DNA from 4 places in the Oricola thermophila genome. Region 4 is predicted to be linked to each of the others. Evidence: predicted binding sites of a transcription regulator. Region 4 holds the regulator's gene; each other region holds the start of a gene.
What was found. The regulator LexA, encoded in region 4, represses DNA repair genes until DNA is damaged. The targets are predictions, from matches to a motif close to TGTTCNNNNTGTGTTCNG.
Positions count from the first base shown of each region.

Region 1: the regulator LexA is predicted to act here: its motif matches at 3,071-3,088, upstream of HTY61_RS10950 (PA0069 family radical SAM protein).
Region 2: the regulator LexA is predicted to act here: its motif matches at 5,738-5,755, upstream of HTY61_RS19555 (ImuA family protein).
Region 3: the regulator LexA is predicted to act here: its motif matches at 3,242-3,259, upstream of HTY61_RS17530 (helicase-related protein).

Region 1 covers NZ_CP054836.1:2,249,821-2,257,752, forward strand. The annotation lists gene HTY61_RS10930 (tetratricopeptide repeat protein) at 1-936, shown strand, start outside; gene HTY61_RS10935 (4-(cytidine 5'-diphospho)-2-C-methyl-D-erythritol kinase) at 967-1,860, shown strand; gene moaB (molybdenum cofactor biosynthesis protein B) at 1,931-2,488, shown strand; gene HTY61_RS10945 (glycosyltransferase family protein) at 2,485-3,009, opposite strand; gene HTY61_RS10950 (PA0069 family radical SAM protein) at 3,151-4,314, shown strand; gene rnhB (ribonuclease HII) at 4,489-5,157, shown strand; gene HTY61_RS10960 (F0F1 ATP synthase subunit B) at 5,226-5,708, opposite strand; gene HTY61_RS10965 (F0F1 ATP synthase subunit B) at 5,710-6,294, opposite strand; gene HTY61_RS10970 (F0F1 ATP synthase subunit C) at 6,390-6,617, opposite strand; gene HTY61_RS10975 (F0F1 ATP synthase subunit A) at 6,679-7,431, opposite strand; gene HTY61_RS10980 (AtpZ/AtpI family protein) at 7,464-7,871, opposite strand.
Region 2 covers NZ_CP054836.1:3,344,291-3,352,222, reverse strand. The annotation lists gene HTY61_RS16125 (error-prone DNA polymerase) at 1-3,191, opposite strand, end outside; gene HTY61_RS16120 (Y-family DNA polymerase) at 3,188-4,645, opposite strand; gene HTY61_RS19555 (ImuA family protein) at 4,686-5,672, opposite strand; gene HTY61_RS16115 (metallopeptidase family protein) at 5,890-6,312, shown strand; gene HTY61_RS16110 (DUF1194 domain-containing protein) at 6,368-6,955, opposite strand; gene HTY61_RS16105 (DUF1737 domain-containing protein) at 7,066-7,272, opposite strand; gene HTY61_RS16100 (HpcH/HpaI aldolase/citrate lyase family protein) at 7,288-7,932, opposite strand, start outside.
Region 3 covers NZ_CP054836.1:3,647,844-3,655,775, forward strand. The annotation lists gene HTY61_RS17525 (RNA-binding S4 domain-containing protein) at 1-109, opposite strand, end outside; gene HTY61_RS17530 (helicase-related protein) at 122-3,085, opposite strand; gene tlpA (thiol:disulfide interchange protein TlpA) at 3,683-4,378, opposite strand; gene argH (argininosuccinate lyase) at 4,377-5,789, shown strand; gene HTY61_RS17545 (lipoprotein) at 5,878-6,051, shown strand; gene lysA (diaminopimelate decarboxylase) at 6,074-7,339, shown strand; gene HTY61_RS17555 (TIGR02302 family protein) at 7,453-7,932, shown strand, end outside.
Region 4 covers NZ_CP054836.1:1,319,713-1,327,644, reverse strand. The annotation lists gene HTY61_RS06435 (peptidylprolyl isomerase) at 1-1,334, shown strand, start outside; gene trpD (anthranilate phosphoribosyltransferase) at 1,343-2,362, shown strand; gene trpC (indole-3-glycerol phosphate synthase TrpC) at 2,373-3,191, shown strand; gene moaC (cyclic pyranopterin monophosphate synthase MoaC) at 3,193-3,690, shown strand; gene HTY61_RS06415 (molybdopterin molybdotransferase MoeA) at 3,687-4,913, shown strand; gene lexA (transcriptional repressor LexA) at 5,001-5,717, shown strand; gene HTY61_RS06405 (ComEC/Rec2 family competence protein) at 5,711-7,932, opposite strand, start outside.

The DNA of each region.
Region 1 (7,932 bases), 930 kb from region 4:
AACCGCGACGGGGCGGAGGGGTTCGCGGCACTCTACCTGGAAATGGCGCGGGTGCTGGCGCCCGGAAACGCGCAGATCCAGTTCGAGCTGGGCGGCATCGCGGAACGGCTCGGTGATCCGCAGCGCGCCATCGACTTCTACGACCGCATTCCCGACACCTCCCCGCTCGGCCGGCTCGCCCACCTGCAGAAGGGCCTCAACCTGGCCGACATGGATCGCAACGAGGAAGCCAAGGAAATCCTCGCCGCTGCAATCGAGGAAGATCCCGGCGAGTACCGCGGCTATCTCGCCCTCGGCGGCGTCCATGCCTCGCTGAAGGAGTACGAGGAAGCCGCAGCATTGTATGAGCGGGCCATCGCCAACATCGACACGAACGAACCGATGTACTGGCCGCTCTACTACCGCATGGGCATCGCCTACGAGCGCACCAAGCAATGGGACAAGGCGGAAGCGGCGTTCAAGCGGGCGCTGGAACTTTCGCCCGACCAGCCGGACGTTCTCAACTATCTCGGCTATTCCTGGATCGACATGAACATCAATCTCGAGGAAGGCCTCGACATGATCCGCAAGGCGGTCGAGATGCGCCCGCGTGACGGGTATATCGTCGATTCCCTGGGTTGGGCCTACTATCGTCTGGGCCGGTTCGAGGACGCCGTCGCGGAGCTGGAGAAGGCGACCGACCTTAGGCCGACCGACGCGATCATCATCGACCACCTCGGCGACGCCTACTGGCGCGTCGGCCGCAGGCTGGAGGCGACCTACCAATGGGCGCAGGCGCTCGACATGGAAATCGAGCCGGAGGAAGCCGCCCGGATCAAGGCCAAGCTTGCCGCATCGAACACGCCGGGCATGGAGCCGGAAATCGCGGTCAGTCAGGTAGATGACGGTGCCGACTCAAAGACGGCCGCATCACCGGACGACGCGGATGGCGGCTGAACGCAGGTAACCCGGGCCGCATAGAACGTCATGTCCGCTGCACAATGGTTCGCTGCGCCGGCCAAGATCAACCTGGCACTGCATGTGACCGGACGGCGCCGCGACGGCTACCATCGTATCGAAACCATCGCCGTCTTCGCCGATATCGGAGACCGGATCGGCATTTCCGCGGCCGGGGTCGACAGTTTCCATATCGAGGGTCCCGAAGCCTCAGCCCTGGCGGGCGAGGCCCCCACGCAGAACCTCGTCGTCCGCGCGCGCGACCTGATGCGCGACGTGCTGAACGAACACGATATACCTGCCCCTCCCGCGGCCATCGTCCTCGACAAGCAGCTGCCCGCCGGATCCGGCATCGGCGGAGGTTCGGCCGACGCGGCGGCGACACTGGCCGGCCTGATGCTGCACTGGCAGGCTGATGCGGCGGCGCAGGCAATCCGCGAGCGGGCCGTGTCGCTCGGTGCCGACGTGCCCATGTGCCTCGCCTCCCGGCCGCTCGTAGCGTCCGGTGCCGGCGAGGAAATCCGCCCGCTTTCCGGCATGCCGTCGCTTGCGCTGGTACTCGCCAATCCCCGCCGGCACGTTTCAACGCCGGCCGTATTCGCCGCACTTGAGAAAAGGGACAATCCGCCCCTGCCGGCCGACGGAATGACCGGTTTGCGTTCCGCCGGCGATTGGGCCGCATGGCTCTCGAGGAACACGCGCAACGACCTGCAGGCATCATCCGCGCGCCTGACGCCGGAGATCGAGGACTGCCTCGCCGCGCTTGAAACAACGGCTCCCTTGCTGGCGCGCATGTCCGGCTCCGGCGCGACCTGCTTCGGCATCTACGACGACATGAACGCGGCCAGGGCCGCGGCAAAGGACCTCTTGCACCGGAGGCCCGATTGGTGGATCACGGCCACGGAGACGGGAGCGACGCCATAGCTGCTGCCGCCATGCAATCCTGTAGCGGAGCGCCGACCGGCGCGCCGGGAAACCGACCGGGAGTGACACGATGAACCGTATCGACGAAAGCCGCCCGTTCATTCCGGTCCGCATTGCCGTGCTGACCGTTTCCGACACGCGCTCGGAAGCCGACGACCGGTCCGGCGCGACCCTGGCCGCGCGCATCGAGGAGGCCGGCCACGTTCTCGTCGAGCGCGCCATCGTTACCGATGACAGGGACGCCATCGTCAACCGGGTTTCGGACTGGGCCTATCGCGCGGATGTGGAAGTCATCATTACAACGGGCGGCACCGGCTTCACCGGTCGTGACGTGACGCCGGAAGCGCTCGAACCGCTGTTCGAGAAGCGCATGGACGGCTTCTCCGCCCTGTTCCACCGCGTTTCCTACGACAAGATCGGCACGTCCACCATCCAGTCCCGCGCCACCGCGGGGCTGATGCACCAAACCTTCGTCTTCGTGCTTCCGGGCTCGCCCGGGGCCTGCAAGGACGCCTGGGACGGCATCCTGAAGCCGCAGCTCGACTACCGGCACATGCCATGCAATTTCGTCGAGATCATGCCCCGGCTCGACGAGCATCTCAGACGCGGCGGCGGAAAGTCCGCCTAGTCTTTCGGCGCCGGTTCGATTTCGGCATCCAGGACCTTCAGGGCCAGGCCGCGAATCAAGTCCTCGCCGGACCGCGCATTAGCGGAAAGATTGGCAAGCGCCTGTGCCCTCGCGATGACCAGTCCCCGCGCCAGCGGGCCTCGCCGCGCCGCCACCGAACGGAAGATGCGCGCGAACCATCCGCCCTTCCTCGCCGGCCTGAAACATGCGGCCGCACTTTCCGGCCGCATGACGTGGTCCATCACCGCATTGTGCCACCCTTCCGCCAGACGCGCGCCCGGTTCCAGAACGACGATCCAGTCCGCTCGGGCACCTGCCACCACGTCACGCAGCGAGGTTTCCGGCAGTTGCACCATACGGCAGCCCGCCGCATCCGCGAGATCGGCCGTCGAGTCGGTCGAACCACTATCGGCCACCACAACCTCCGAAACATGGCCCTCGACCGCATCGTGCACGAGCGGAACCAGAGAGTGCGCCAGTGCCGCGGAGTCATTTCTCGTGAAAAACAGGAAGGTTACCATCTCGCTACCTTTGGCGGACTGGGTAGCAGAGGCATCCTCGAAATCAAAGCCCCACGGATTTTGTTCTTGTATTGTTCCACCTTTCGCGCTAGGAATATAGTCATCGAACCGACAAATCCAGATTCCTGCGGGAGAAGCGAAATGGACGTGATCGACGCGGCGGACAAGGCAGCCTTCGGAAGCCCGGCGGACAGCGGCGCCGAACATGCCAATGTCCTGATCGGCCGGTCCGGCCTGCGCGAGCACGAGCATCGCACCCGGGGGCGCGCCAGCGCGATTAATCCGAGCGGACGGTTCGAGACGCTGTCGCGCAGCGTGTTCGACGACGGCTGGAATTCGTTCGAGGAACTGCCTCCCTTCAAGACCGAGGTACAAGTCGAACATGCGCGAACGATCATCACCAGGAACACGTCGCCGGACATATCGTTCGACCGGTCGATCAATCCCTACCGGGGCTGCGAACACGGCTGCGTCTACTGCTTCGCGCGGCCGACCCATGCCTATATGGGCCTGTCGGCGGGCATCGACTTCGAGGCGAAGCTGTTCGCCAAGCCTGATGCGGCGAAATTGCTGGAAAAGGAGATCACGAGGCCTGGCTACCAGGTGCGATCCATCGCGATCGGCACCAATACCGACCCGTACCAGCCGATCGAACGGGAATGGAGGATCATGCGATCGATCCTGGAGGTGCTGGAACGGCACAACCACCCTGTGGGAATCGTCACAAAGTCGCATCTCGTGACGCGCGATGCCGACATCCTGGCCCGAATGGCCGAGAAGGGCCTGGTCAAGGTGGCGCTGTCGGTAACGACCATGGACAGGAAGCTGGCGCGCACCATGGAACCACGCGCCTCCACCCCGTCGCGAAGGCTGGAGGCCATCCGCATCCTTTCGGACGCGGGCATACCGACCTCCGGCATGATCGCGCCGGTCATTCCCGGTCTCAACGACCACGAGATCGAGAAACTGCTTGATGCGGTGGCGGGGATGGGTGCGCGCGAGGCTGGCTACGTGCTGCTGCGGCTTCCGCTGGAGGTGGCGCCGGTGTTCAAGGAATGGCTGCTGCGCCACTATCCGGAACGCTACCGGCATGTGGTGTCGCTGATCCGCTCCATGCGCGGCGGCAAGGACTACGACGCCGAATGGGGCAAGAGAATGCGTGGCACCGGACCCTATGCCTGGCAGATCGCCCGTCGCTTCGAACTGACGGCGAAGAGGCTCGGCCTCAACACCAGGCGGCTTAAGCTGCGCACCGACCTGTTCGAGGCGCCGAAACCGGAGAGCGAGCAACTCAGTCTCCTGTAGACCCCGCCGGACGGACCGCACGTCCCCTCCATCCCCAGCGGTTCCGTCCGGCGGCAAGGCCCTGCCCCGCCGGCCAAGCCGAGGCGTCCCCGTCCGAAAGCTTGCGCATAACAGGGCCTTCGAGAAGAGAATCGGGCGGACGCGCCGCTATTTCGTGGTATGTCTCGCCGCACAATGACCGCCACGAATGCGTCCCCCGATTCTCTTCTCCCCCTCGACGGGATCGACGAACCCGGTTTTCCGGATTTCCGTTTCGAGGAGCATTACTGGAAGCAGGGCCTGCGCCATGTGGCAGGCGTCGACGAAGCCGGACGCGGACCGCTCGCCGGCCCGGTCGTCGCGGCCGCGGTGATTCTTTCTCCCGACCGGGTGCCATCCGGACTCAACGATTCCAAGAAACTTACCGCGCGCAAGCGGGAAAGACTCCATGGAGAAATCATGGATGCAGCGCTGGCTGTTTCCGTAGCGAGCCTGTCGGCAGAGTCGATCGATGCCGGGAACATCCTTCGAGCCAGCCTGGAAGCCATGCGCCGCGCGATCGCCGCGCTGGCCATACGCGCGGAGTGTGCCCTTGTCGACGGCCGGGACGTGCCGCCAGGCCTGACCCTGGCAGCCCCGCCACGCGCGATCATACGCGGCGACGGCCGATCGCTTTCCATCGCCGCGGCATCGGTCGTCGCCAAGGTCACACGCGACAGGATGATGGCCGGACTCGGACCGCATCACCCCCAGTACGGTCTTGAAAGGCACATGGGTTACGGCTCGAAGGCGCACCGAGAGGCAATCGGTATCCACGGAGGTATCAGGCGGGTCCACCGTTTCACCTTCGCGCCGCTGAAATAACGGAGACATGAGAAAAGGGCCGGTCGCCCTGCGGCGACCGGCCCTGGATCCGTTCCGTCCGGGAGGCGTCAGTTCATCCGCGCCTTGACCTCGTCCAGCGACTTCTTGAACAGGTCCGTCGCGGTCTTGCCCGAAACCTTCTTTCCAATGATCGTCGTCGCCGCGGCCACGGCCATGTCGACGGCCGAATTGCGCACCTGCTCCATCGCATCGGCCTCGGCCTGGGCTATCTTCTGCTCCGCCATCGCGGTGCGACGAACGACATATTCGTCGGTCTTCTGCTTTGCCTCGGCAGTGATCGCTTCGGCCTCGCGCTTGGCCGACTCGACGATATCGGCGGCTTCCTTCTCGGCTTCCTTGCGCTTCTTCTGGTACTCGGCCAGCAGTGCCTGCGCTTCCTCGCGCAGCTTGCGTGCCTCTTCCAGCTCGTTGCGGATCCGGTCGGCACGCTCATCAAGCGCCTTGGCGATCATGCCCGGCACCTTCAGGTAAACAACGATGCCGAGGAAGATGACGAGGGCTACGAATGCCCAGAACGTTGCGTCACCCATGCTACTCTCCCTGGCCCTTGGCCGCTTCCAGTGCCTTGGCGATGTCGCCCTTGGCAACCGTGCCGCCAATCAGTTGCTTGACGATGGCCTCGGTCGTCTCGCCGGCAATGGTGCCGACATCGGACATGGCCTTGTCGCGAACCGCCGTGATACGGGCCTCGGCTTCCTCGAGCTTCTTGGCAAGCTTCTTCTCGACCTTCTGGCGCTCGGCCTCGGCGGCTGCCTTGGCGGCGTCACGCGCCTTGGTGCCGATCTCGTTGGCGGATGCCTTTGCCTCGGCAAGTTCCTGCTCGTAGGCAGCGATCGCGGCATCGGCCTCGGCCTTCAGCTCATGCGCCTTGTCGAGATCCTGGGCGATCCGGTCCTGACGGGTTTCGAGGATCGAACCGATGCGCGGCACGATAACCCGGGACATGAACCAGTAGAGGAACCCGAACGACAGCACGAGCCAGAACAGCTGCGAAGCGAATGTCGATGAATCGAACGGCGGAAACGCTCCGCCGCCATGGGCGGCGTCGGCCGCGCCGTGGGCCGCGTCCGCCGCTGCGTGGGCGGCTTCTTCGGCAATTGCTTGGGTTACGAACATGGGCGTCCCTTAACGGAGAATCACGCGGCGGAGCCGCGCCTGATTCCAATAGAGAACCGGCCGGTCAAGCCGGCCGGCACCGATCCCGTTTGCGATCAGACTGCGAAGAGCAGCAGGAGCGCGACGAGCAGGGAGAAGATGCCCAAGGCTTCCGTCACGGCGAAGCCGAAGATCAGGCGGCCGAACTGGCCGTCGGCAGCCGACGGGTTGCGCAGGGCGCCCGACAGGTAGTTGCCGAAGATCGTGCCGAGGCCGATGCCCGCGCCACCCATGCCAAGGCACGCGATACCTGCACCGATGAACTTTGCTGCTTCCGCTTCCATGTTGAACTCCTTTGGATGAGAATTGGCGGATAATCTTGGCGGCTGGCCGCCGGTTAACGGATCAGTGGCTCGGATGCAATGCGTCGTTGAGATACATGCAGGTGAGCACCGCGAAAACGTAGGCTTGCAGGAAGGCCACGAGGAACTCCAGACCGGTCAGAGCAACGGTCATGGCCAGCGGCAAAATCGCGCCGCCGATACCCAGCGCCCCCATCGCCGTCAGCGAAGTGACGAAGCCGGCAAAGACCTTCAACGTGATGTGCCCGGCCAGCATGTTGGCGAAAAGACGAACCGAAAGACTGATCGGACGCGACAGGAACGAGATCACCTCGATGGCCACGACCAGCGGAACGAGGATTCCGGGCACGCCCTCGGGCACGAACAGGCCGAGGAACTTCAGGCCGTGCTTCATGAAGCCGTAGATAACAACCGTGCCGATCACCAGCATCGCCAGCGCGAAGGTGACGATGATGGAGGATGTCACGGTGAAGAAATAGGGGAACATGCCGAACAGGTTGGCGATCAGCACGAACATGAACAGCGAGAAGACCAACGGGAAGAAGCGCAAGCCCTGCGTTCCCGCCGCGTCGCGCAACATCGAGGCGACGAACTCGTAGGCCATCTCGGATATCGACTGCAACCGCCCCGGAACGAGACCGCGATTGGCCGTCGTCAGGTACAGGAAGCCGGAGGTCGCGGCCACCGTCAGGACCATGAACAGCGACGCGTTGGTGAAGGAGAGATCGAGACCGCCGACATTTTCAATCGGAATGATCTTGGAGATCTGAAACTGGTGGATCGGATCGTTTGCCACCGTATACCCCTCGGTTGTCGCGCGCCGCGCGGCTAGTCCTCGTTTTCATCCGGCGACGTGCCGGACCGTGTTCTCGTCTCGGGCGCCGCCACGAGACCGGCGGAGCGCAGGACATTCAGTACGCCGGCGACGAACCCGAGGAGCAGAAACACGATCATGCCCCAAGGCGACGTTCCGGCCAGGCGATCGAACAGATACCCGATTCCCGCCCCCACGAGCACGCCGGCGACAAATTCGCTCGACAGCCGCAGGGCATTGGCGAAACCGGCGCCGCCGCCCGTCTTGCGATCCCGCGTCCCCGCGCCCGTTTCCGCCGCCCTGGCGGACAGCGCCGCATCGAGCGCCTTGCGCCGATCCTCGAGATCGCCGACCCCGCCCGATCCGCCATTTTCCGCGTTGCCAGTCCCGTGCGGCGTTTCAGGCGCCTTATCGCGTGCCATAGGCCTGATCGGGTTTGAACATCGGAAAATCGGCGACCCCGGTGAAGTCGCGCGCAACATA
Region 2 (7,932 bases), 2.0 Mb from region 4:
TCCAGCTCGCCCAGCAGCGGCGTCAGGTCCTCGATCCTGTCGGCGACGACATGGATCACGCCCATCTCGTTCTGCAGCCTGCCGGAAACCCGCACCAGCCGCGAGCCCAGCACCAGCGCCCGGTAGCGCTCGAAGGTCTTCGGCCAGACGATGACATTGGCGACCCCGGTCTCGTCCTCCAGCGTCATGAAGATGACGCCCTTGGCCGAGCCGGGCCTTTGGCGCACCAGCACCAGCCCGGCGACATCGGCGCGCCGGCCGCTTGCCATGGCGTCCAGCCTTTCGTGCCGGAGCACGCCCATCGCGTCGAGCCGTTTTCTCAGGAAGGAGACCGGATGCGCCTTCAGCGACAGCGACAGGTATCGGTAGTCGTGCACCACCTGCTCGCCGGGCGGCATGGGCGGCAGGGCGACCTCGGCTTCCCCGTGAATCTCGATGCCGGCCTCGTCCGGGTCGCTGCGCGCGTCGGGCCGCTCGAACAGCGGCAGGTGCTCCTCCGCCGAAGTGTCGTCCAGCGCCCTGACCGCCCACAGCGCCGCGCGCCGGTCGAGCCCGATGGAACGGAATGCATCGGCGTCGGCCAGCCGCTCGATCTGCGCGCGTTTGAGGCCGGAACGCAGCCAGAGATCCCGCACCGAGTCGTAGCCCGCACCGCGCCGTTCGACGAGGCGCGCCATCTCGTCCTCGCGCAGGCCCTTGACCTGCCGGAAGCCGAGCCGCACCGCCTTTTTCGTCTTGATCGTGCCCGCCATCTCGCGATGGCGCGGCGCGATCCGCGCCGCCGTCTCCGGCTCGTCCCCATCACGGTCCTCCAGGCTGCTGTCCCAAAGGGAGGCGTTGATGTCGACCGGGCGGATCTCCACGCCGTGCTCGCGCGCGTCGCGCACCAGCTGCGCCGGCGCGTAGAAGCCCATCGGCTGGGAATTTAGAATCGCCGCGCAGAACACGTCCGGGTAATGCGCCTTCAGCCAGCACGAGGCATAGACCAGCAGCGCGAAGGAGGCGGCGTGGCTTTCCGGGAATCCGTATTCGCCGAAGCCCTCGATCTGGCGGAAGCAGCGCTCGGCGAATTCGGCCTCGTAGCCGTTCGCCACCATGCCGTCGATCATCTTCTGCTGGAAGGTGTGGATGGTGCCGACCCGCCGGAAGGTCGCCATGGCGCGGCGCAGCCGGTCGGCCTCGCCCGGCGAGAAGCCGGCGGCGACGATGGCGATCTTCATCGCCTGTTCCTGGAACAGCGGCACGCCGAGCGTCTTGCCGAGCACCTCTTCCAGCTCCCGGCTCGGATAGGTGACCTTCTCCTTGCCCTGCCTGCGCCGCAGATAGGGATGCACCATGTCGCCCTGGATCGGTCCGGGCCGCACGATCGCCACCTCGATGACCAGGTCGTAGAAGCAGCGCGGCCTGAGCCTCGGCAGCATTGTCATCTGCGCCCGGCTTTCGATCTGGAACACCCCCAGCGTGTCGGCGCGGCAGATCATGTCGTAGACTTCGCTCTCCTCCTTCGGGATGGTGGCCAGCGTCAGCTTGCGGTCGTAATGCAGGGCGAGCAGGTCCAGGGCGCGGCGGATGCAGGTGAGCATGCCGAGCGCGAGAATGTCGATCTTGAGAATGCCGAGGGAATCGAGGTCATCCTTGTCCCACTCGACCATGGTTCGTCCGTCCATCGCCGACCTGGTGATCGGCACCACCTCGTCGAGCCTGTCCCGCGTGATGACGAAGCCGCCGACATGCTGCGACAGGTGCCGCGGAAAGCCCATGATCTCGCTCGACAGTTTCAGCACGTTCCGTGTCGTGCGATCGGCGAGATCGAGGCCCGCGGCCTTCGCCTCGCGCTCGCCGAGATCGGCATTCGACCAGCCCCACACCGAGCCGGAGATCGCCCCGGCGACATCCTCAGACAGGCCGAAGGCCTTCGACACCTCGCGCGCCGCCGAGCGCGCCCGGTAGGTGATGACGGTCGCGGCCAGCCCGGCGCGGTCTCGGCCGTATTTTTCGTAGATGTACTGGATCACCTCCTCGCGCCGCTCGTGCTCGAAATCGACGTCGATGTCCGGCGGCTCGCGCCGCTCCGGCGAGATGAAGCGCTCGAACAGGAGGTCGGTCAGCGCCGGGTCGACCTCGGTGATGCCGATGCAGAAGCAGACGGTGGAATTGGCGGCCGAGCCGCGTCCCTGGCACAGGATGTTCCGCGAGCGGGCAAATCGCACGATGTCATGCACGGTGAGGAAATAGGGCGCGTAGTCGAGCTCGGCGATCAGCTTCAGCTCGTGCCGGATCTGGGCCGCGACCTTGTCCGGCACGGTCTCTCCGTAGCGCGTCCGCGCGCCCTCCCAGGCCAGCCGCTCCAGCGCCTCCTGCGGCGAGGCGCTGTCGCCATGCGGCTCTTCCGGATACTGGTAGCGCAATTCGTCGAGCGAGAAATCCAGTTCGCCGAAAAAGGAAAGCGTCTCGGCAACGGCCTCGGGCGCGGCCCGGAACAGCCGCGCCATTTCGTGCGGCGGCTTCATGTGCCGTTCCGCATTGGCCGGCAGGCGGTAACCGGCCTCGCCGAGCGGAACATGCTCGCGGATCGCGGTCAGCACGTCGCCCAGCGGCCGGCGGGCGCGCTCGTGGTAGAGCACCTCGCCGACGGCCATCAGCCGGACGCCGGCGGCACCGGCCAGCGCCCGCGCCGCTTCCAGCGTCGCCCGGTCGCGCCCGTCATAGGACGGCGCGAGCGCCAGGCGCACCGACCGCCCGAAGGCCGATTTCAGGTCCTGCAGGAAGGAAAGGCAGTTCTCGTCAAGCGCTGTGGGCTTCGGCAGAACGGCAAGGGCAAGACCGGCTCCCCATTCCATCAGGTCGCCGCGCTGCACCAGCGGCGCCCCCTTCTCGCCGCGCATGTTTCCCGCTGTCAGCATGCGGCAGAGCCGGCCCCATCCTGCCCGGTTCTTCGGATAGGCGAGCACGTCCGGCGTGCCGTCACAAAAGACCAGCCGCGCACCGGGACGGTATTCGAGCTCCGCCTCCTTCGCCGCCATGTGGGCGCGCACCGTGCCGGAAACCGTGTTCCGGTCGGCCAGCCCGAGCCCGGCAAGGCCGAGGCGCTTCGCCGTCACCGCCAGTTCCTCCGGATGCGACGCGCCCCTGAGGAAGGAGAAGTTCGAGGCGGCAGCAAGCTCCGCATAGCCGGGACCGGCATCCGTCACGCGAACATCCCGTGCATGAACCATTGCGGCTGCGCGCCGCGCCCGGCCGGGCCGTAAAGCCCCCTGCGGAACAGCCAGTAGCGCCGGCCCTCCTCGTCCTCGACGCGATAGTAGTCGCGCGGATCGGGAGCCAGGTCCTCCGGCGCGTCGGCCGTCCACCATTCGCCGCCGATCCGCTCCGGACCCTCCGCCCTGGCCACCCGGTAGAGTGCGCGCCGCCAGCGAAAACGCTGCGGCGGCCCCTCCGGCACGCCGGCGACGACCTCGACCGGCTCGGGAGCGGAAAGCAGCCGCGCCGGACGCGGCGCGGCGGGCTCCGGGGCTTGTTCACCAGCCGGCGAATCCTTTCGGTTGCCCGTGACCGGAACCCGCCTTTCCGCGCGCTCCGGGACATGGCTTTCGACCGGCTCGATCCGGCGCACCGGGTGCCGCCCGTCCGTCACCGCACCGCCGCCGAGCCGGGCGGCGATGCGGTCGAGCAGCAGGGCCAGGTCGGGATTGTCGTCCTCGCCGGTCTGCGCGAAATCGCCCTGCCGGCAGGAAATCTCGCCCGTCGCCAGCACGTTCAGCCGCACCACGTCGAAACCGTGGCCGGCATCGAAGCCGTCACCGACGCCGGCCAGCCGCTCGCGGAACAACCTGACGACGGTTTCCGGGTCGCGCACCGGCCGAGACGCCCCGACGCAGAGGCGGTGGACCGCGCCGTCGACGCGGAACAGCGTGTATTCCAGCGCCCGCGCGCCGAGACCGCGGCGTTCGAGATCCTCCTTCAGCCGCATCGCCAGCGACAAGAGCAATTGTTCGACATCTTCGACGCGCCCGACCGGCTCGGCAAGCCGCCGCTCCGCCGACAGGGCCGGCACCGGCAGGCGAGGGGAAATCGCCTCTTCGACCGCGCCGAGCGCCTGGTCGAGGCGCAGCAGGCATTGCCGCCCGAACCGGCGGGCCAGGGGCGCCCGCGGTGCGGCAGCGAGCTGGCCGACGGTCTTCAGGCCGACCTTGGCGAGCCCGGCCAGCGTTTCGGCATCAAGCCTGAGCGCGGCAAGCGGAAAAGGGGCGAGGACGGGCGCCTCCGCGCCCTTCTCGATCACGAGCGGCGCGGGCGCGAAGCGGGCCGCTGCCCAGGCCGCGCCGGGTGTGGGCGCAAGCGCCGCGCGCACGGCGATCCCCTGTTCGTGCAGCCTCGCCATCAGGTCGGAAAGCAGCCCCTGCTCTCCGCCGAACAGGTGGGCGCAGCCGGAGATGTCGAGGAACAGCCCGTCCGCCCCGTCCGGCGCCACCAGCGGCGTGTAGCGGTCGCACCAGTCGGCGACGGCGGCGAGCAGGCGGCGATCGGCCTCCGGATCGGCGGGAACGATGTCGAGTTCCGGGCAGGCGGCACGGGCATCCGCCAGCCCCTGGCCCCGACACAGGCCCAGCGCCTCGGCCGCCTCGTCGAGGGCGGCAATGCGCATGGCGCCCTTCTCCTTCTGCGCGGTCACCAGAGGCCGCGTGTCAGGCGCCGTCTGCCGCCATGCCTTTCCGTGCCGGCCGCGCGCTATCCGGTCCGTCGCCAGGTAGGGGAAGTTCAGTGCCAGGATGCGCCGCGCCGCGGGGGAAGCCGACGACGGTTCCCCTTGCCGCGCCTGCCGTTCCTGCAGCGGACCGTGCGCGTGCCCTGCCTGCCTGTCCGGTGAAGAATGAGCGTTCATGGCTGTTCCAGTGCATGATGTGGGTCCGCCCGGCGGGACCGGCCTTGTTCTTCTCGATCGTCACGGCAAAGCCCGGCGGACCGATGCCCCCGGGAACGGCACGTTCATGCGCCGTGCCCGCCAGCACGAGCGCCGGCGCCGACGGGGCGGGACCGACGACCAGGCGCAGGCACGCCGCGCTCGCCTCGATCGCCGCCGACTGGCGCAGCAGCAGCACCGGCCGCCCGGAGATCTGTGCCCGGCGGGCAAGCCGCCGCGTCTCGCGCAGGCCGAAGGCCTTGGCATTGCCGCGCATTTCCAGCACGGTGGCGGCCAGGCCGCGCGTGCGCGCAGCCTCCTCGGCGATCCACAGCGCATCGGCGAGCGTCCGCGGCTCCACGATCAGCAGGCGCTCCGGCGCAAGCCCGAAGGCGGCAAGCCCGCGCCCGTGCGGCACCCCGGCCTCGGCGAAGGTGCCGGGCGCGCCGATCCACAGAACGGGATCGCGCCCGAGAAAGGCGGGCGCACCGGCCAGTGACAGCAGGCAGGCGGCAAACCCGGCGGCAAGGCCGGCATCGCGGGCCTGCGATGCGTGGATCTCGGTCAGCGCGGCCAATGCGATGCCGCCGGCAATGTCCCGGTCGAAATCACCGGCGCCCGTCACCAGCAGGGCGTCGCGGTCAGCGGCGCGCCCGGTAGACCAGCCCGCGGCGGCATTGGCATCTGCCGGGGCGGCCTTCTCGATGGCTGCGATCTGCCGGCGCAGCGACAAAAGCGCCGCCTGCGCCGTGGCGCGGGATTCTGGCGCCATGGCGTTCGTCCTGTCCGATTCGTTTCAGGGCCTGCCGGGCCGCATTCGGTCGCGCCTGCCCGGCTTGTTCTTTATTTGTTCTCATATTGATTCCGCCAAACCGCTCCGGAGTCAAGCGGACGAAAAAGAATTTATTCCTGAAAGTCCGCGCCCGTTCTTGCCCTCTCGCACATGGCGCAAAGACACTATATAGAGACCGGCTATGAAGACGCAGACCATGGACCGCACCGACCAGAGCGGCGACTGGGCCGACAGGCTCTCCCCCGACCTAGCGACAATCGAGTCGATCGCGCTGACGGCTTACGCGCACCTGCCGAAGGAGTTCCGCGACCTGACCGCAGACGTGCAGATCGTGGTCGCGGATTTCCCGACCGAGGAAATCAGCGACGATCTCGGCCTGGAGACGCCGTTCGACCTGCTGGGCCTGTTCGAGGGCCGCGGGATCGCCGAACGCTGGAACCCAGGCACAGGCGAACAGGCGAATCGCATCACGCTCTACCGCCGTGCCATTCTCGACTACTGGGCCGAGAACGAGGAATCGCTCGGCGACATCATCACCCATGTGCTGATCCACGAACTCGGCCACCATTTCGGCCTCAGCGATTCCGACATGGAGGCCATCGAGGAGGCTGCGGGGTGAAAAGCCCGCGGATGCAGGAAGCGGGTTCCGCCCCGACGCGGAACCCGGACGAGTCTCACTGCGCTAGGTAGCTCAGCGCCGCGCCCCTGATCTCGCGCAGGAGCTTGCGTTTCATCGCCGCCTCGTAATCGGAAAAATCGCGCGCCACCTCGACGAAGGCGCCGGGGCCGCGGATAACCTCATCGCGGTAATATTCCACCGGATCCGGCATTTCCCCCTCTATGACGAGGCCGTTCACGGTCACGTTCGAATAATCGAAATTCTCGTAGGCGAGTCGCGGCTCGTAGCCCTCGTTGTTCACGCCATCGCCCGACACGTCGACCACGGCGCGGGCGCACCGGAGCGGTGCGCGCGAAAGCCGGATCGCCGCATGGCCGAGCGCATGGCCGAGCGCGGTCGGGAATTCGTCGAAGCCGCGCCGGTGGTTCTCGATGGCCGACGCAAAGGCGAAGACATCCGTCTCGATCCGCAGAAACGTCCACGGCACCACGTCGACCGCCTGGTCGCGCCCGCTCCACTCGAAGGCCATTGCCTGCAAGCCTCCGGCCTGCGTGACCGCTTCCAGGATCACCGGATCGCGCAGGGCCCGGGCGAGACCGCGCATCTGCAGGCGGAATTCCGCGTCGTCGACGCTGGAAGACACGTCCAGCGCCAGGACAAGCGAGAGGCCGCAACGCGACTGCGCCTGCAACGGGCCCGAACACAGGGAAAGAAGGAATGCTATGGCGCCAAGGATCCTTATGCCGTCCGCTCCTACTGCTCGCCGAGCTTCATGGACGGGTCGTAATCCTTGCCCTCGACGATCTTCACCACCGCCTGCGCACAGCGCATCGAATGCGTCTCGGCGTCGAAGGCATACGAAGGCGAACCATGGAGCTGCCAGCCCTTGTTCAGCGCCTCGGTCACCTTGTGGCAGAAGCTGGAATCGTCCGGTCCCGTCAGCAATCGGTAGAGATGCATGTGATCCTGTCCCTTTCACGTTCCGCGCTGCATGGCGGCGAGCGCCAGCGTGCGGCGGGCGTCCTCCAGATGCAAGCGCTCAACCATCCGGCCGTCCAGATTGATGACGCCGACCTCCCTGTTCTCCGGCATGTCGAACGCCGCGACGATGGACGCCGCCTCCGCCTCGCGTTCCGGCGAAATGGCGAAGGCACGGTTGGCCGGCTCGATCTGCAACGGATGAATCAGCGTCTTTCCGTCGAATCCCATCCCGGCAGCCTCGGCGCATTCGGCGGCGAAGCCCCCCTCGTCGCGAAACGCGTTGAACACCGCGTCGATCACGTCGAGGCCGGACGCCCGCGCCGCCACCACCAGCTGCATCAGCAGCGGCTTCAGCGCGTCGCGGCCGGGACCGGGCAGGCGCAGGTCCTTGGCAAGGTCGTTGGCGCCGACCACCAGGCAGTCGAGCCGCGATCCCGGCGTTTCGCCCCATTCGGCGATCCGCGCGACATTGAGGATCGCCTTGGGCGTTTCCATCATCGCCCATAGCCGGATCGCGTCGGCGGCATCGGTCTCCGCCAGCATGTCGGCGACATCGGCCACTTCGGCCGGCACATCGACCTTCGGAACCAGGATGGCATCCGGCCGGCAGGCACGGGCGGCCAGCAGGTCCTCCGGCCC
Region 3 (7,932 bases), 1.7 Mb from region 4:
CGTTGACCCGGACATGGCCGCCCTGTGCCATCCTGGCAGCGAGCGTACGCGATTTCGTCACGCGGGCGAAAAACAGCCATTTGTCGATGCGCTGGCGTTCATTGCCCATCGGGTGCCCGCGTCACTTCTTGAGCTGTTCCTTCAGCGCGGCGAGCTTGGCGAAGGGCGAGTCCGGATCGACCGGTTTCTCGCGCCGTGGCGGACGGGCCGAGGCGACTGCACCGCCCTTGCCGTGCGGACGCTCCTTGCGCTTGCCGCGGAACTTGCCCTTGCCCTTCTGCTCCCCTTCGGGACGCGCCCCGCCTTGCCGCTTGTTTCGGCGGTGGCGATCCGGTCGTACCTGGTACCAGACCATGACCGGTTTCGGTTCCTCGGCCTCGTCGGAATCCGACGCTTTTTCCGGGGTGTCGCCGGACTGTTCGGAGGCGGCCGATGCGGCTTCCTCCGGCTGCGCCCCGGTCGGCTCGTCCTTCGCGGGTTCGGGCTCGGACGGCGCTTCCGCGGTACCGTCGCCAGAGGTCATGGCAACCGGCTCGGGGGCAGGGACGCCATCGGAACCCGCGGCCGTTTCGGCCGGTGCCTCGGCTGCCGGCTGTGCCGGCGCGCTGGCGGCTTTCAACGCGGTCAGTTTCGATTCGAACTCGGCCGGTTCCACCTTGTCGTGGCGGTAGCCGAGGCTGCCGAGCACCGCTTCCATGTCCTCGGCCGTGGCGCCGAGAATCGACATCATTGCCGGGGTAACAAAGAAGCGACCTCCGCCGACCGCGCCGTCCGGCAACTCGCCCGATCCCTCGCGCCATTGCAGTGCCGGGCGGATAAGGTCGGCGAGTCGCTCGAGAATGTCGACGCGCACCGCGCGCGATCCGAGGTGGCGGTAGCCGGCCAGCTTGTAGAAAGTGGTGTCGAAGGCCGGATCGGGCACGAGCGACGTGCGTCCGGTGGCCAGTTGCTGCACCACGTCACCGTAACCCGGCTTGTCCCTGCCGTCGTTCTGCAACGCCCAGAGAAGGGTCAGCAGTCCCGCCGGCGCCGGCTTGATCAGGGCGGGAATGTAGATGTGGTAGAAGCCGAACCGCACGCCGTAGCGGCGCAGGGCGGCGCGACCGTCCTGGTCGAGCGACTTGATTTCCTCGGCGATCTCGCGGCGCGGAACGATCCCGTAATTCTCGATCAGCCGGAAGCCGATACCGCGCGCGATTCCCGAAAGTTCGTCCGCCCGGCCGAGATCGACCAGCGGCTTGAGATGGGTCTCGACATGGTGGGAGACGAAGCGCTCTGCGCGGGCGGCGACCTTGTCGCGCGCCGGGCCCGTCAGCTGTTCGTCTGCAAGCAGCACGATCCGCGGCTTCAGCCATTCTTCGGACGCGGTCAGCGAAGCGACCGGCTGGCCGAGCCAGCGCAATATGCCATCGCTGCCGAGCGCGAAATCGGCATTGCCGGCCGCGGCGAAACGTTCGGCGCGGGCCTCGAACTCGGTGGCGAGCGCCTTTGCCGCGGCGGCCTTGATCGCCTTGGCGTCCTCGCCCTCGGCGGATTTGTCGGGAGCGAACCGGAAACCGTCGAGTTGGCCGACATGGTGGCCCTCGACCGTAACGTCGCCGCTTGCGCTGATTTCTGCTTCCATCGTCACATTCTCTCGCAGGCGCTTCATGAGCACGGATGTCCTGCGGTCAACGAAGCGTTTCGTCAACCTTTCATGCAATGCATCCGACAGCTTGTCCTCGATTGCGCGGGTTTTTTCCTGCCAATGGACCGGGTCGCGGAGCCACCCGGGGCGATTGGCGACATAGGTCCATGTCCGTATCTGGGCAATGCGCCCCGACAGCGTGTCGATCTCGCCGTCGGTGCGGTCGGCACGCAGGACCTGTTCGGCCATGTAGTCCTCGTCGACATGTCCGCGCCGGACCAGGTCGAAGAAGATCTGGGAAATGATGTCGGCATGCTGCGCGGGAGCGATCTTGCGGTAGTCCGGCAGCACGCAGGCGTCCCACAGCAGCTCGACCTCGTTGCGACTCGCGCAGGTATCCGTGACTTCAGGGTTTCTGGCGAGAAATTCGAGTGCTCTCTGGTCGACCGCGGGCAGCGCCTTGGTGAGGCCGGGCAGCTCCGGCGGCTGCTCCAGCGAGGCGCGCAGGGCGGCGATCGAGGAGAAGTCTAGCTGGCGCGAACGCCATTGCAGCACTTTCACGGGATCGAATTCATGCCCCTCGATCCGCCTCACGGTTTCGTCGTCAAGCGGAGCGGCATGACCCGATACGCCGAAGGTGCCGTCGCGGACATGGCGTCCGGCCCTGCCTGCTATCTGGCCCATTTCCGCAGGGGTAAGTTCCCGGTAACCGTACCCGTCGAATTTTCGGCGTTGCGCGAAGGCCACGTGGTCGACATCGAGGTTCAGCCCCATGCCGATGGCATCCGTCGCGACGAGATATTCGACGTCGCCGGACTGGTAGAGTTCGACCTGGGCGTTGCGCGTGCGCGGGCTGAGCGCGCCCATCACCACGGCCGCTCCGCCGCGCTGGCGGCGGATCAGTTCGGCGATGGCATAGACCTCGTCGGCGGAGAAGGCGACGATGGCCGAGCGGCGTGGCAGCCGGGTGATCTTCTTGGAGCCGGCATAGGCGAGATGCGACATGCGCGGCCGCGATACGATGTCCACGCCCGGAAGAAGCCGGCGCAGGATGTCGGTCATGGTGCCGGCGCCCAGCAGCAGCGTTTCCTCGCGGCCGCGGACATTCAGAATTCGGTCGGTGAAGATGTGACCGCGTTCCAGGTCTCCCGCCAGCTGCACCTCGTCGATGGCGACGAAGGCGGCGTCGGTCCGGGACGGCATCGCCTCGACCGTGCAGACGGAATAGCGCGCCTTGGGCGGAACGATCTTCTCCTCGCCGGTGATCAGCGCAACATTTTCCGGGCCCACCTTGTCGGCTACGCGCTGGTAGACCTCGCGCGCGAGCAGCCTCAGCGGCAGGCCGATTACGCCACTGGAGTGGGCCACCATGCGTTCGATGGCATAATGGGTCTTGCCGGTATTGGTCGGCCCGAGCACGGCCTTGACCGTGTGGCCCGTAAAAATGTCGGAGGGCATTGACTCTGTCTTGAAGTTCGAATCCGGGGCTGTTCGGCGGGTATGCGCCCTCTTTGGCTTGCAACTCGTCTCTAGCATGCCGATTCGGCAATTGCAGGGCGAAAATTACGCGAATCTTCCTGCTTACTGCGCCTCAGGGTTGTGCATATTAACAACCGGAACGAGTCTGGAACGAATCGGCGACGAATCGGTGACTCGCATAGGTTGCGCCTTTGTTCTCACCACATATGGTGCCGTGAAACAGGTCGCACACCAGTTCGTGAATCGCGATTTCGCAGCGAGAGCCGTTTTTGTCCGGAATCGTTAAGAATTGGCCGAAGGCGGATTCCGGTCGCGAGGGCGAATCGCTATTTGTTTGATTTGTAAGCACTATCTTAACCTGCTGTTAACCATGTTCATTAGCGATCCGGAAGGATTCCGTTAACGAACGGAACCGAGCCGGAACGAATCGGCGACGAATCGGTGATTCACGCCATTTCCCGTTTTGTTCTCACCAGATGTGGGGTGTCTCCCCGGAGGTCCGACACAACTTTAGCGATTCATGACGTCGCGCAAGACGTATTGGGTTCCATTGGCGTTAACCTTTGGCCGTCTTCGTCACCGCGATTTTTCCTTGACGGCGTCGATCAGCCGGTAGGCGTCCTCGCTTGCCCATTCGGCCGGGCCGTTCATGTTCGCGACGACGCAATTGTTCCCGTCGACAAGAACGGTGACCGGCAGGCCGAAGGCGAGGCCTTCCTTCTTCATGGTGTTGAACGCGCCGATGGAGGGATCGTGGTAGAAGCCGAGATTGCGAATGCCGATCTCGTCAAAGAATGCGCGCGGCTTCTGGTCCGAACCGCCGTCGACGGAAACGGCAACGACCTCGAACCCGTCACCGCCCTTCTCGGCCTGCAGTCTGTCGAGTGCCGGCATCTCCGCGCGGCATGGTGCGCACCAGGTCGCCCAGAGATTGACCAGGCGCGGCTTGCCGCCGCTGTCGGCCAACGTTACCGAATTGCCGTCGCCGTCATTGAAGGACAGGTCCGACAGGTCCGCCGGCCGGTCGCGAACCGCCATGGCCGCGATCTCGCCGGTCAGCAGCGGCTTCAGTTCCTGTCCGAGAGAGGCGGCGGCCTCGCATTGCCCGCCCTGCGCCTGCGCGCCATTGCCAGAAAGCCCGCCGGTGGCGTATATCCCGGCGGCGCCCGCCGCGGCTCCCAGTACCACCGCGACGGCAACGATCTTGCCGACGGAAAGGCCCCGAGCGGGGGGCTGGCCGTCCTGTTCTTTTTCCGGGGATTGTTCTTTCATGTCCGACGATACCAAGGCACAAGGCTCCAATCAGATGTGGGGCGGGCGGTTCGCGACCGGTCCCGCGGCGATCATGGAGGAGATCAATGCCTCCATCGACTACGACCGCAAGCTCTATGCGCAGGACATCGAGGGATCGATCGCGCACGCCACCATGCTGGCCGATACTCACATAATTTCGGCAGAGGACCGCGACAAGATCGTTCACGGGCTGAACACGATCAGGTCAGAAATCGAACAGGGCGAGTTCGCCTTCTCCCGCAAGCTGGAGGACATTCACATGAATGTCGAGGCCCGGCTTTCCGAGCTGATCGGTCCGGCAGCAGGGCGGCTGCATACGGCGCGCTCGCGCAACGACCAGGTGGCGCTCGACTTCCGCATGTGGGTGCGCGCCGAGGCGGAGAAGACCGCCGCCGCCCTGAAGCGGCTGATCGAGGTCCTCCTTGCCCGCGCGGAGGAACACGCGAAAACCGTGATGCCGGGCTTCACCCATCTGCAGACCGCGCAGCCGGTCACTTTCGGCCATCATTGCATGGCCTATGTCGAGATGTTCGGACGCGACCTCTCGCGCATGCGCGATTGCCTGGAGCGCATGGACGAGTGCCCGCTCGGCGCCGCGGCGCTCGCCGGCACGGGTTTCCCGATCGACCGGCACCAGACCGCGCAGGCGCTCGGTTTCTCCGGACCGACGCGCAACTCGATCGATACCGTGTCCGATCGCGACTTCGCGCTGGAATTCATGGCCGCCGCCTCGATCTGCGCCACGCACCTGTCGCGTATGGCCGAGGAGATCGTCATCTGGTCGACGCCGCAATTCGGCTTCGTCACCCTGTCGGACGCCTTTTCCACCGGCTCGTCGATCATGCCGCAGAAGAAGAACCCGGACGCGGCCGAGCTGGTCCGGGCCAAGACCGGGCGGATCAACGGCAACCTGGTCGCCTTGCTCACGGTGATGAAGGGCCTTCCGCTGGCCTATTCGAAGGACATGCAGGAGGACAAGGAGGCCGTGTTCGACGCCGCCGAGTCCCTGGAACTGGCGCTTGCGGCCATGACAGGCATGGTTGCCGACATGACCGTCAACGCGCGGGCCATGAAGAAGGCGGCCGGTTCCGGCTACTCCACGGCGACCGATCTCGCCGACTGGCTGGTGCGCGAGCTGGGCATCCCGTTCCGCGAGGCGCACCATGTCACCGGGCGCGCGGTGGCGCTGGCCGAGGAGAAGGGCGTCGGGCTGGAGAAGCTGTCGCTGTCGGACCTGCAGTCCATCCATGACGGCATCACCGAGGACGTGTTCTCCGTTCTGACCGTGGAGAAATCCGCCGCGAGCCGCAAGAGCTTCGGCGGCACGGCTCCGCAGGAAGTGCGCCGACAGGTCCGCTACTGGAAGAAGAAACTGGCGAAACCCGCCTGACGGCGGGCGGCGCAGGGTGTTCAAGCGCGTTTCCGCGCGCTAGGAGAATGACGACCGGCCGGGCCGGAGTAAGCGGAGCAGGTAGACGATGGGCGCATTCACGATCCAGCGGATTCTTCTCGTTGCGGCACTTGCCGCAAGCCTTGCCGCCTGCGGGCGCGCGGGCGAACCCGAATTGCCGCCGGCCTCCGCCGGGGCGGAGCAGCAGCAGGCGGATGCGCCGGCGGAAGACCGGCGGTTCATCCTCGACCCGCTGATCTGACGCGATCCGGGCGAGGGATGACGTGAACCATTTCGACTATCTCGACGGCATGCTCCATGCCGAGGACGTGCCCGTGGCGGAGATCGCTGCCAGTGTCGGCACCCCGTTCTACTGCTATTCCACGGCGACGCTCACCCGCCACTATCGCGTTTTCGCAGACGCGTTCGCCGATATCGATGCGCTGGTCTGCTACGCGATGAAGGCCAACTCCAACCAGGCGGTGCTGAAGACGCTGGCCGAACTGGGATCCGGCGCCGATGTCGTCTCCGAGGGCGAGCTGCGTCGCGCGCTCGCCGCCGGAATCGCCCCGGAGAAGATCCTGTTCTCCGGCGTCGGCAAGACGGCCGGGGAAATGGATTTCGCGCTGTCCGCCGGTATCCATTGCTTCAATGTCGAGTCCGAACCGGAACTGGAATTGCTCTCGGCGCGCGCGGTCGCGTCAGGACGGACCGCGCCGGTGTCGCTGCGCATAAATCCGGATGTGGACGCAAAGACGCACCACAAGATTTCCACGGGCAAGAAGGGTGACAAGTTCGGAATCTCCTGGCTCCGGGCGCGGGACGTGTATCGGCGTGCCGCCGAGCTGCCTGGCCTGCGCGTCGCCGGCATCGACATGCATATCGGCAGCCAGATCACCGAGTTGCAGCCCTTCGACGATGCCTTCCGCCTGCTCACCGAGCTGGTCGCGCAACTGCGCGCCGACGGACATGCGATCGAACACGTCGATCTGGGCGGCGGTCTCGGAATTCCCTATCGCGACGACAATGCGCCGCCACCGCTGCCGGCGGATTACGGCGAGATCGTCAAGAAGCACATCCGCCCGCTCGGCGTCACCGCCGTGTTCGAGCCGGGCCGGATGATCGCCGGCAATGCGGGGATCCTCGTAACGTCCGTTCTCTATGTGAAAGAGACCGAGGAGAAATCCTTCGTCATCGTCGATGCGGCCATGAACGACCTGATCCGTCCGACCCTCTACGATGCCTGGCATTCGGTGCAGCCGGTGAGGCAACCGGTGACCGGCGGCGCACGGCTGACGGCGGATATCGTCGGGCCGGTGTGCGAATCCGGCGACTTCCTTGCGAGGGATCGCGAAATGCCGGCGGTCGAGGCAGGCGATCTGCTGGCTTTCGGCTCGGCCGGCGCCTATGGCGCGGTTCAGGCCGGTACCTACAATTCGCGGCTCCTGGTGCCGGAGGTTATCGTCAACGGGGACCGGTTTCACGTCTGTCGTCCGCGTCCGAGCTACGAGGACCTGATCGGTCTCGACAGCGTGCCGGACTGGTTCTGAGGCGCGCCGCGCGTCGCCCATTACGAATCCGTGAACGGTTTCCGGCGCTTTTTTTTTCGCCTCGCCTTTGCCATGAAGAGTGCTACCTTCAGGGGAAGGAGGCCGGAAGGCGCATGGCAGTCGAAAACCAGCATACCGCCGATCCCCGGGCGTTGTCACGCAGGCTGCGCTATGCCCGCGCGGCAACCTATGCGGCCATTCTCTCCGAGCGCCTGCTGCCGCGCCTTCTCCCTCTGCTCCTGGTGCTCGCCCTTTTCGCGATCCTGTCCTGGTTCGGCCTGTTCCGCGTGGTCGGCGACGCGGTCCGCATCGTGCTTGTCGTGCTTTTCGGTCTCGTTGCGCTGGCCAGCCTGTGGCCCCTGCGCGGGCTGCGCCTGCCCGAGGCGCATGACGTCGACCGACGGCTCGAACGTGAGAACGCGCTTTCTCATGCTCCCATCACGACGCAGGAGGACAGGCTTGCCGCAGGTGCGGATGACGGCTTCGCCGCGGCCTTGTGGCGCGCCCACCAGCGGCGCATGGCTGAGCGTGTGGACGGTGTTCATGGCGCCCAGGCGAAGACCGGTATCCCGGCCCGTGATCCCCACGCCATG
Region 4 (7,932 bases):
GCGAGAAACGGGATGTCCAGTACATAACGATCGGGGACAGTGTCATCGAGCCCGTGGAGGCGCCTGGGGAGGACGAACTGCGGGCCTATTTCGAGGCCCACAAGGCCGACTACCGCGCTCCCGAATACCGCAAGATCGACTTCGTTCGCCTTACTCCCGAGGCCATTGTCGATGAAGCCGCAATCTCCGAGGAGGCCGTCCGCGCAGACTATGAAGCGCGCAAGGATCGCTACACCGCACCTGAAACCAGGACCATAGAGCAACTCGTATTTGCCGATGACGCGGCCGCAGCAGCGGCTCACGAGCGCATCCTTGCCGGGCAGTCGTTCGAGGACGCCGTTGCAGACGCCGGCAGAACCATGGACGACGTGCGAATCGGCACTTTTGCAAAAGCGGACCTGCCCGATCCGGCGGTTGCAGAAGCGGCGTTTTCGCTAGGCAGCCCCGGCGAAGTCAGCAATCTGATCGAAGGTGCGTTTGGCAAGGTTATTGTTCGCGTGACGGCAATCAATCCCGCCCGTGTCCAGCCTTTCGAGGAAGTGAGTGAGGATATCCGCCGCGAACTGGCCCTTGTCGAAGCCAATGATGTTCTTCTCGACATTCATGATGCCTATGAGGATGCGCGTGCGGGCGGTGCGACGATGCAGGAGGCCGCAGAGGGGCAAAAGCTTCAGATGCAAACGATCGAGGCTGTCGATGAACAGGGGATGTCCCCGTCCGGCGAACCTGTGTCCAGCATACCCGAGCAGGACGCGCTGATTGCCGCCGCATTCGAGACCGACATCGGTATCGAGAACCCGCCTCTCGATGCCGCGGACTCGGGGTTCCTTTGGTATGAGGTTCGGGAAGTCACACCGGCGCGCGATCGCGAGTTCGAGGAAGTTCGCGACCGCGTGACGGAAGACTGGATGGCTGAGGAGACGGAAAGTCGCATTGCGGCCAAGGCACAAAGCCTTGCTGAACGTCTTGCAGCCGGAGAATCGCTCGAGGAACTGGCCGAGAGCGAAGGAGTGCAAATCGAGACCAAGTACGGATTGCAGCGCGGTGCAACGGACGCGGACTTCGGCGGCACGGGCGTATCTGAGATTTTCGACGGTGGTCCCGATCATAGCGGCACGTTTCCGGCACCCGCGGGAAACACCTACAAGATATTCCGGGTGACGTCGGTGTCGCAGGCGGTCGGCGGTGCCGAGAATCTCGGTCCCGGTGTCCGTGAGGGTGTTCGTACGAGCATGGCCGACGACCTGCTTGACCAGATGGTCGCCAAGCTGCAAACGATCTATCCAGTTGAAATAAACCAGAACGCAATCCAGCGCGCGTTGAGCATACAGTAAGGGGTGGCATGAACGACTTGAAACCCTTTATCGCGAAAGCCGCCGACGGCGAGTCTCTCTCGCGCGACGAGGCACGCGCGGCGTTCGACGTCATGATGTCCGGTAACGCTACGCCATCGCAGATTGGCGGCTTCCTCATGGCATTGCGTGTGCGCGGCGAAACGGTTGACGAGATCGCCGGAGCCGTGGCCGTGATGCGTGAAAAGATGACCCCGGTCGACGCACCCGATGGCGTCATAGACATTGTTGGTACCGGCGGGGACAATTCAGGCAGCTATAACGTTTCTACTTGTGCCGCCTTTATCGCCGCAGGCGCGGGTGCAACGATTGCAAAGCACGGCAATCGCTCACTGTCTTCCAAATCCGGTTCTGCTGAAGCCTTGGCCGAATTGGGGTTTGATCTCGATGCCACCCCTGAGACTATCAGCCGGTGTATTCGCGAGGGCGGTCTCGGGTTCATGTTCGCGCCTATGCACCATGCCGCCATGCGCCATGTCGGGCCAAGCCGCGTGGAGCTGGGCACCCGCACGATCTTCAACCTTCTTGGTCCGCTATCCAATCCTGCCGGCGCAAAGCGACAGGTCGTCGGGGTATTCTCACCGGAATGGGTCGTCCCGCTCGCCCACGTGCTTAAAGCCCTCGGATCCGAGCATGTATGGGTCGTATATGGCGACGGGCTCGACGAGCTCACCACGGCTGGAATGACGCAGGTGGCCGAGCTGAAAGACGGCGCGATCACCACATTCGAATTGACGCCCGAAGATGTTGGGTTGCCCCGCGTCGACATCTCCGATCTCAAGGGCGGTGACCCCGTTTCAAATGCAGCTGCGCTGAGGGAGGTCCTGGACGGTGCACGGAACGCCTACCGGGACATCGCCTGCCTTAACGCTGCGGCCGGTCTCATCGTCGCCGGGATCGCCGGCGATCTGTCGGAAGGCCTGCAATTGGCCGCGGAATCGCTCGAAAGCGGTAGCGCCAAGGCCGTTGCCGAAAAGGCCGCCGCGATGTCGCGCGGCGAGTCAGTCTGACGGCGGGCCGATGGTCGATATCCTGAAGAAGATTGAGGTTTACAAGCGCGAGGAAATAGCGGCCGCGAAAACCGCTGTCCCTATCGCGGAGTTGAAGGCGCGCTGCGCGGATATGCAGCCGCCACGTGGTTTCCTCGCCGCCCTGCACAGCCGCAAGGAAGCAGGCTCTTTCGGGCTGATCGCGGAAATCAAGAAGGCAAGCCCGTCAAAAGGCCTCATCCGGGCGGACTTTGATCCGCCGGCGCTGGCGAAAGCATATGAAATGGGCGGTGCGGCCTGCCTCTCCGTGCTGACGGACAAGCCGTCCTTCCAGGGGGCACCAGAGTATCTTGGCGCGGCTCGTGAAGCCTGCTGCTTGCCTGCTTTGCGCAAGGATTTCATGTTCGAGCCGTACCAGGTGCATGAAGCGCGCAGCTGGGGCGCGGATGCAATCCTCATCATCATGGCATCGCTGGACGATGATGAGGCGCGAGCGCTGGAGGAAACTGCTTTCGAACTTGGCATGGATGCCCTGATCGAGGTGCACGACGAGGATGAGATGGAGCGCGCATTGCGGCTGTCCTCACGGCTGCTTGGCGTGAACAACAGAAACCTCCGCACGTTCGAGGTCGACCTGGCCAATTCCGAACGGTTGGCAGCCATGGTCGACGATGATCGAATTCTGGTCGGTGAGAGTGGCATATTCGTTCATGACGACTGCCTCCGCCTGTCTCGGGCCGGCATTTCCAGCTTTCTGGTTGGCGAAAGCCTCATGCGCGAAGACAATGTCGAGGCGGCTACGCGACGGCTGCTGACCGGCGAGAATGCGGACGCTAGGATGTCGACCTGACATGGCCGGTGACAAAAGCGAAAGGTTGACCCATTTGGGCTCCGATGGCGCGGCCAACATGGTCGATGTCGAAACGAAGTCGGAAACCGTGCGGGAAGCCGTGGCCGAGGGGTTTGTCACCATGACCCGCGAAACCTTGGATGCGATTCTCGCCGGCAATGCGCAAAAAGGCGATGTCACGGCAGCTGCCCGGATTGCCGGCATCATGGCGGCCAAGAAAACGCATGAGCTAATCCCGCTCTGCCATCCGCTGCTGCTGACCAAGGTGTCGGTAGAGATCGAGACAGTACCCGAGCTGCCGGGGCTGCGCGTCGAGGCGATGGCCAGGTTGTCCGGGAAGACAGGTGTGGAGATGGAAGCACTGACTGCTGCTTCGGTTGCCTGCCTGACGATCTACGACATGGCGAAAGCAATAGACAAGGGCATGGAAATCGGCCCCGTGCGGCTACTGTCCAAGACCGGCGGCAAGTCGGGGACATGGACACGGGGCGAAGGATGAGTTCGACTCTCCTTCCGGTGGCGGACGCCCGGGCGCGGTTGCTCCGAGGAGTCATACCGTTAGGTGCCGAAACCGTTGCGCTGGCAGAGGCTTTTGGTCGCGTGCTTGCCCGGGATCTCCCGGCTATGCGTACGCAACCCCCGGAAGCGGTTTCGGCCATGGATGGATATGCTGTCCGGGCCGGCGATCTGAAGGATGCGCGGACAGAATTGGCTATCATCGGCGAAATACCGGCTGGCCATCCGTTTTCGGGCACGCTCGGATCGGGTCAGGCAGCGCGGATTTTCACCGGTGGCGTCGTTCCGGAGGGCGCCGATACGGTAATAGTCCAGGAAAACGTTACCGTCTTGGACAATCAGCGCATTCTCGTGAACCGACCGGAGCCAAGGGGACGCAATATCCGGGATGCCGGACTGGATTTCGTTGCCGGGCAGACGGTTCTCAAGGCCGGTACACTGCTTGACCCTGGTGCGCTCTGCCTTGCTGCCGCATCCAATCACCCTGCCCTTTCGGTCGTTCGCAAACCGCGCGTCGCCGTTGTCGCGACCGGTGACGAGTTGCTGCCTCCCGGTTCCGAACCCGGCCCGGGCCAGATCATCGCTTCCAATTCCTATGGAATCGGGGCGGTCGCATCGGAGTCGGGCGCCGAGGTGATCGATCTCGGCATTGTGTCTGACCGCGAGGTTGAACTTGGCAACGCTCTTGACCGTGCCGCGGAATGCGGCTGCGATATACTGGTTACCCTGGGCGGCGCATCGGTGGGCGATCACGACCTTGTCAGGAAGGTATTCGTCGATCGAGGGATGAAGCTGGACTTCTGGAAGATCGCCATGCGCCCCGGAAAGCCGCTGATGCATGGCCGGTACGAGGCAATGCGCGTTCTCGGGCTACCCGGCAATCCCGTGTCCGCACTGGTTTGCGGCCTCCTGTTTCTCAAGCCCTTGGTCGAGCGACTCGCCGGGCGTCCGGCGAGTGAGGTCCGTGCCACGGCGCTACTGGAAACGCCGCTTCGGGCAAACGATGGGCGGGAAGATTATATGCGGGGCATCGCGCGCCGCGATGCGGACGGAAATCTTAAGGCCAGGGCATTCGACGTTCAGGATTCATCCATGATCAGCGCATTTGCGCGTTCCAATGTGCTTCTGGTTCGCCCACCCCGCGCGCCGGCGGCAAATGTCGGCGATCCGGTGGAAGTACTCGTCATCAAGCCCGGTACAATTTAGCCAATTGTTAAACGCTTGCGGAACACAAATGGAACAGATATAGACTGTTCCGTGTTTGTTTCCATTTGATTCCCGAGGGCCGCGCCGATGTTGACACGCAAGCAACTCGAACTTCTGATGTTCATCAATGAGCGTCTGAAGGAATCCGGCGTGCCGCCGTCATTCGACGAGATGAAGGAAGCGCTGGATCTGGCGTCCAAGTCCGGAATTCATCGCTTGATTACGGCACTAGAGGAACGGGGGTTTATCCGCCGCCTTCCGAACCGTGCACGAGCCCTGGAAATTGTTCGGCTGCCGGACAGCCTGACGCCGTCGAATGTGAGACGTGGCTTCTCTCCGAGCGTGATCGAGGGCAGCCTCGGCAAACCGCAGCCCGTGCCGGCAGCAAAGTCGGCCGCACCCGTCGCCGACAATGACGGGGGCGTGATCCCAGTGCCTGTGATGGGAAAGATTGCCGCGGGCGTGCCGATTTCCGCCATCGAACACCAGACAAGAACGATATCGCTTCCGCCGGACATGCTTGGCTCCGGGGAGCACTACGCGCTTGAGGTCGAAGGCGATTCGATGATCGAGGCCGGCATTTTCAGCGGCGATACGGCCATCATCAGGAAGGGTGACAGCGCCAATGTCGGGGACATCGTCGTCGCGCTCGTCGATGACGAGGAAGCGACGTTGAAGCGCTTCCGGCGCAAGGGAGCGTCGATCGCGCTGGAAGCCGCAAACCCCGCATACGAGACCCGCATTTTCGGTCCGGACCGTGTTCGTGTTCAGGGCAAGCTGGTCGGACTGATCCGCCGCTATTGATCGGACCTGCGCGGTTTCCATTCGCCGAGATTGCGAGCCGCACGGGAGTATTTGCGATGTTCGAGCCAGGGACGCACCGGACCGGGCAACGCATGACGGATCGTTAGTTGGCGGCCCCTTCGGTTCATGCGTATCTCGGCCGCTCCCTTGAGCGCCAGCATTTGCGCTGTCAGTACCGGCGTTCCGTCAAGGCATTCCTGCGGCGACGGGGCCGCGGCGAGGATGACAAGGTCGTTTTCGGCACAGAGTCGACGCAGGGACAGGACACCCGTTGGCCGCATTCGATCCGCTGGAGCGGAGACATAGGCAATTCTTGCTTCGCCGTCCGGCGTTACTAATTTGGCGATACATCGTTCCCCCTCGCATGACAGGCGCTCGGACCCGTTTGGCCGAACCACTTCCGTTCCGCGATAGGCATCGGCCCACTGGTCAAGGATGAAGGCATTCGGCCTGTGCCTGTTCACATGTATCCGTGTCCCGTTTTGGCTCGCTTCGAGGATGGCGAACTGCCGCGCATCTTCCGAAATGACCGCCATCGGAATGGTGTCGGACCTCCAGATCAGCGCCCCGGCGATAAAAAGAGGAAGCGAAAACAAACGCAGCCAGGTCGAAGGTAGGCACAGGATTACCAGCGCTACCACGAAACTCGCCAAAGCGGTTTCCGGCATCTGCCCCAACGGTACCGTCGGCGACAGGTCAGCGACCCATTCGGCAATCTCGATCACCAGCCCGACGGCCCATGCCATCACTTTCAACGGAAGGACGTGCAGGGCGAACGGCATGGCGACAATCGCGGCCACCGCCGACGGCATGATCACCATCGTTACGACAGGCATTGCGAGCAAGTTCCCGAGCAGACCGTACGGGGCGATCCGGCCAAAGTGGTAGGCCGCGAATATTCCGGTCGCAAACCCCGCGACCAGGGAGGTCACGGCGATGCCCAGCAAGTACCCTGATGCGGTTTTCAGCCAGCCAGGGACAGGCCCGGATACTGAACCATTCCGTGCCGCTGCGGTACGGCGACGGTGTGCATCCTGCCATGCTGCGTATACCGCGATCAGGGCAGCCGTTGCGGCAAATGACATCTGGAAGCCCGGACCAGCCACTTCATGCGGCGCAAATGCGATTACTGCGATCGCGGCCAATGCCAGATTGCGCATCGTAACAGCGCTTCGGTCAAAGGTGAGTGCCAGAAGCATGACCGCCAGCATGATGAACGATCTCTGCGTTGCGACGCCCGCACCGGCCAGAAAAAGATAGAAACCCGTGGCCCCTAGTGCCCCTGCTGCGGCATATTTCTTGACCGGATGGCGCGCGGCCCACCCCGGAAAGAAAGCAAATCCCAGCCTCAGACCGGCCATGACGGTTGCAGCGACAAGGGCCATGTGTAGGCCCGAGATGGACAGTATGTGCGCCAATCCGGACCCTCGAAGCGCCTCGTTGACCGTCTCGGGGATTCCCGCCTTGTCACCGGTTACCAGCGCATTCGAAACCGCGCCCGCCCTGCCCGGCGCCGCCTCAAGTATACGGTCGCCGATTGTCCTGCGCAGCTTGGCGAGAAAAAGTCTGCCTTGGCCGAACAAGCCGGCTTCTGCAGGAATTGTTGCCGGAGAAGGTTTTCCCAGGAAAAAGCCGTATGCACCGATACCGTCGAAATAGGAATGGAACGCAAAGTCATAAGCGCCGGGATGCGCCGGCCCGGATGGCGTTGTAAGCCTGACAACGCCATGAATGCCCCCGCCGATCTGAAAACCGTCGCCGGGGCCGGCGGCGGTGGCGCGAACGACTTCGGGTGCGTGGCGAAGTCTCGGTCTTGCCGTTTCGAGGACCTCGATCGTGTAGCGTGTTCGACCATTTGCGCGCTCTTCCATCGCGAGAATCCGGCCCGTTAGCCTCGTCGTGACGTCGGATCCCAGCATCGGCGTCGCGAGGCGATGCGTTTGCATCTGTGCAATTGCCATCCCGACGATCGTAGTCGCAGCCAGTATGATCGGAAAGCGCCACCGCTGAGCGTGCCGGAACGTGGCAAGAAGTACCAGCAGGATCGCGCCCGATCCCGTCAGTAGGTTCCATGCAGATGGTTCCCGCGGAAGACTGAAATAGACCGTCGCGCCGGCGGCAAGCGCCACGGGCAGGAAATGGAAGGGCGTGCCGACGCTCTCCTCGCGCCGTAGGGCCTCCCTCAGTGCGCTGGCAGCGGCAGACCGGCGCCGTC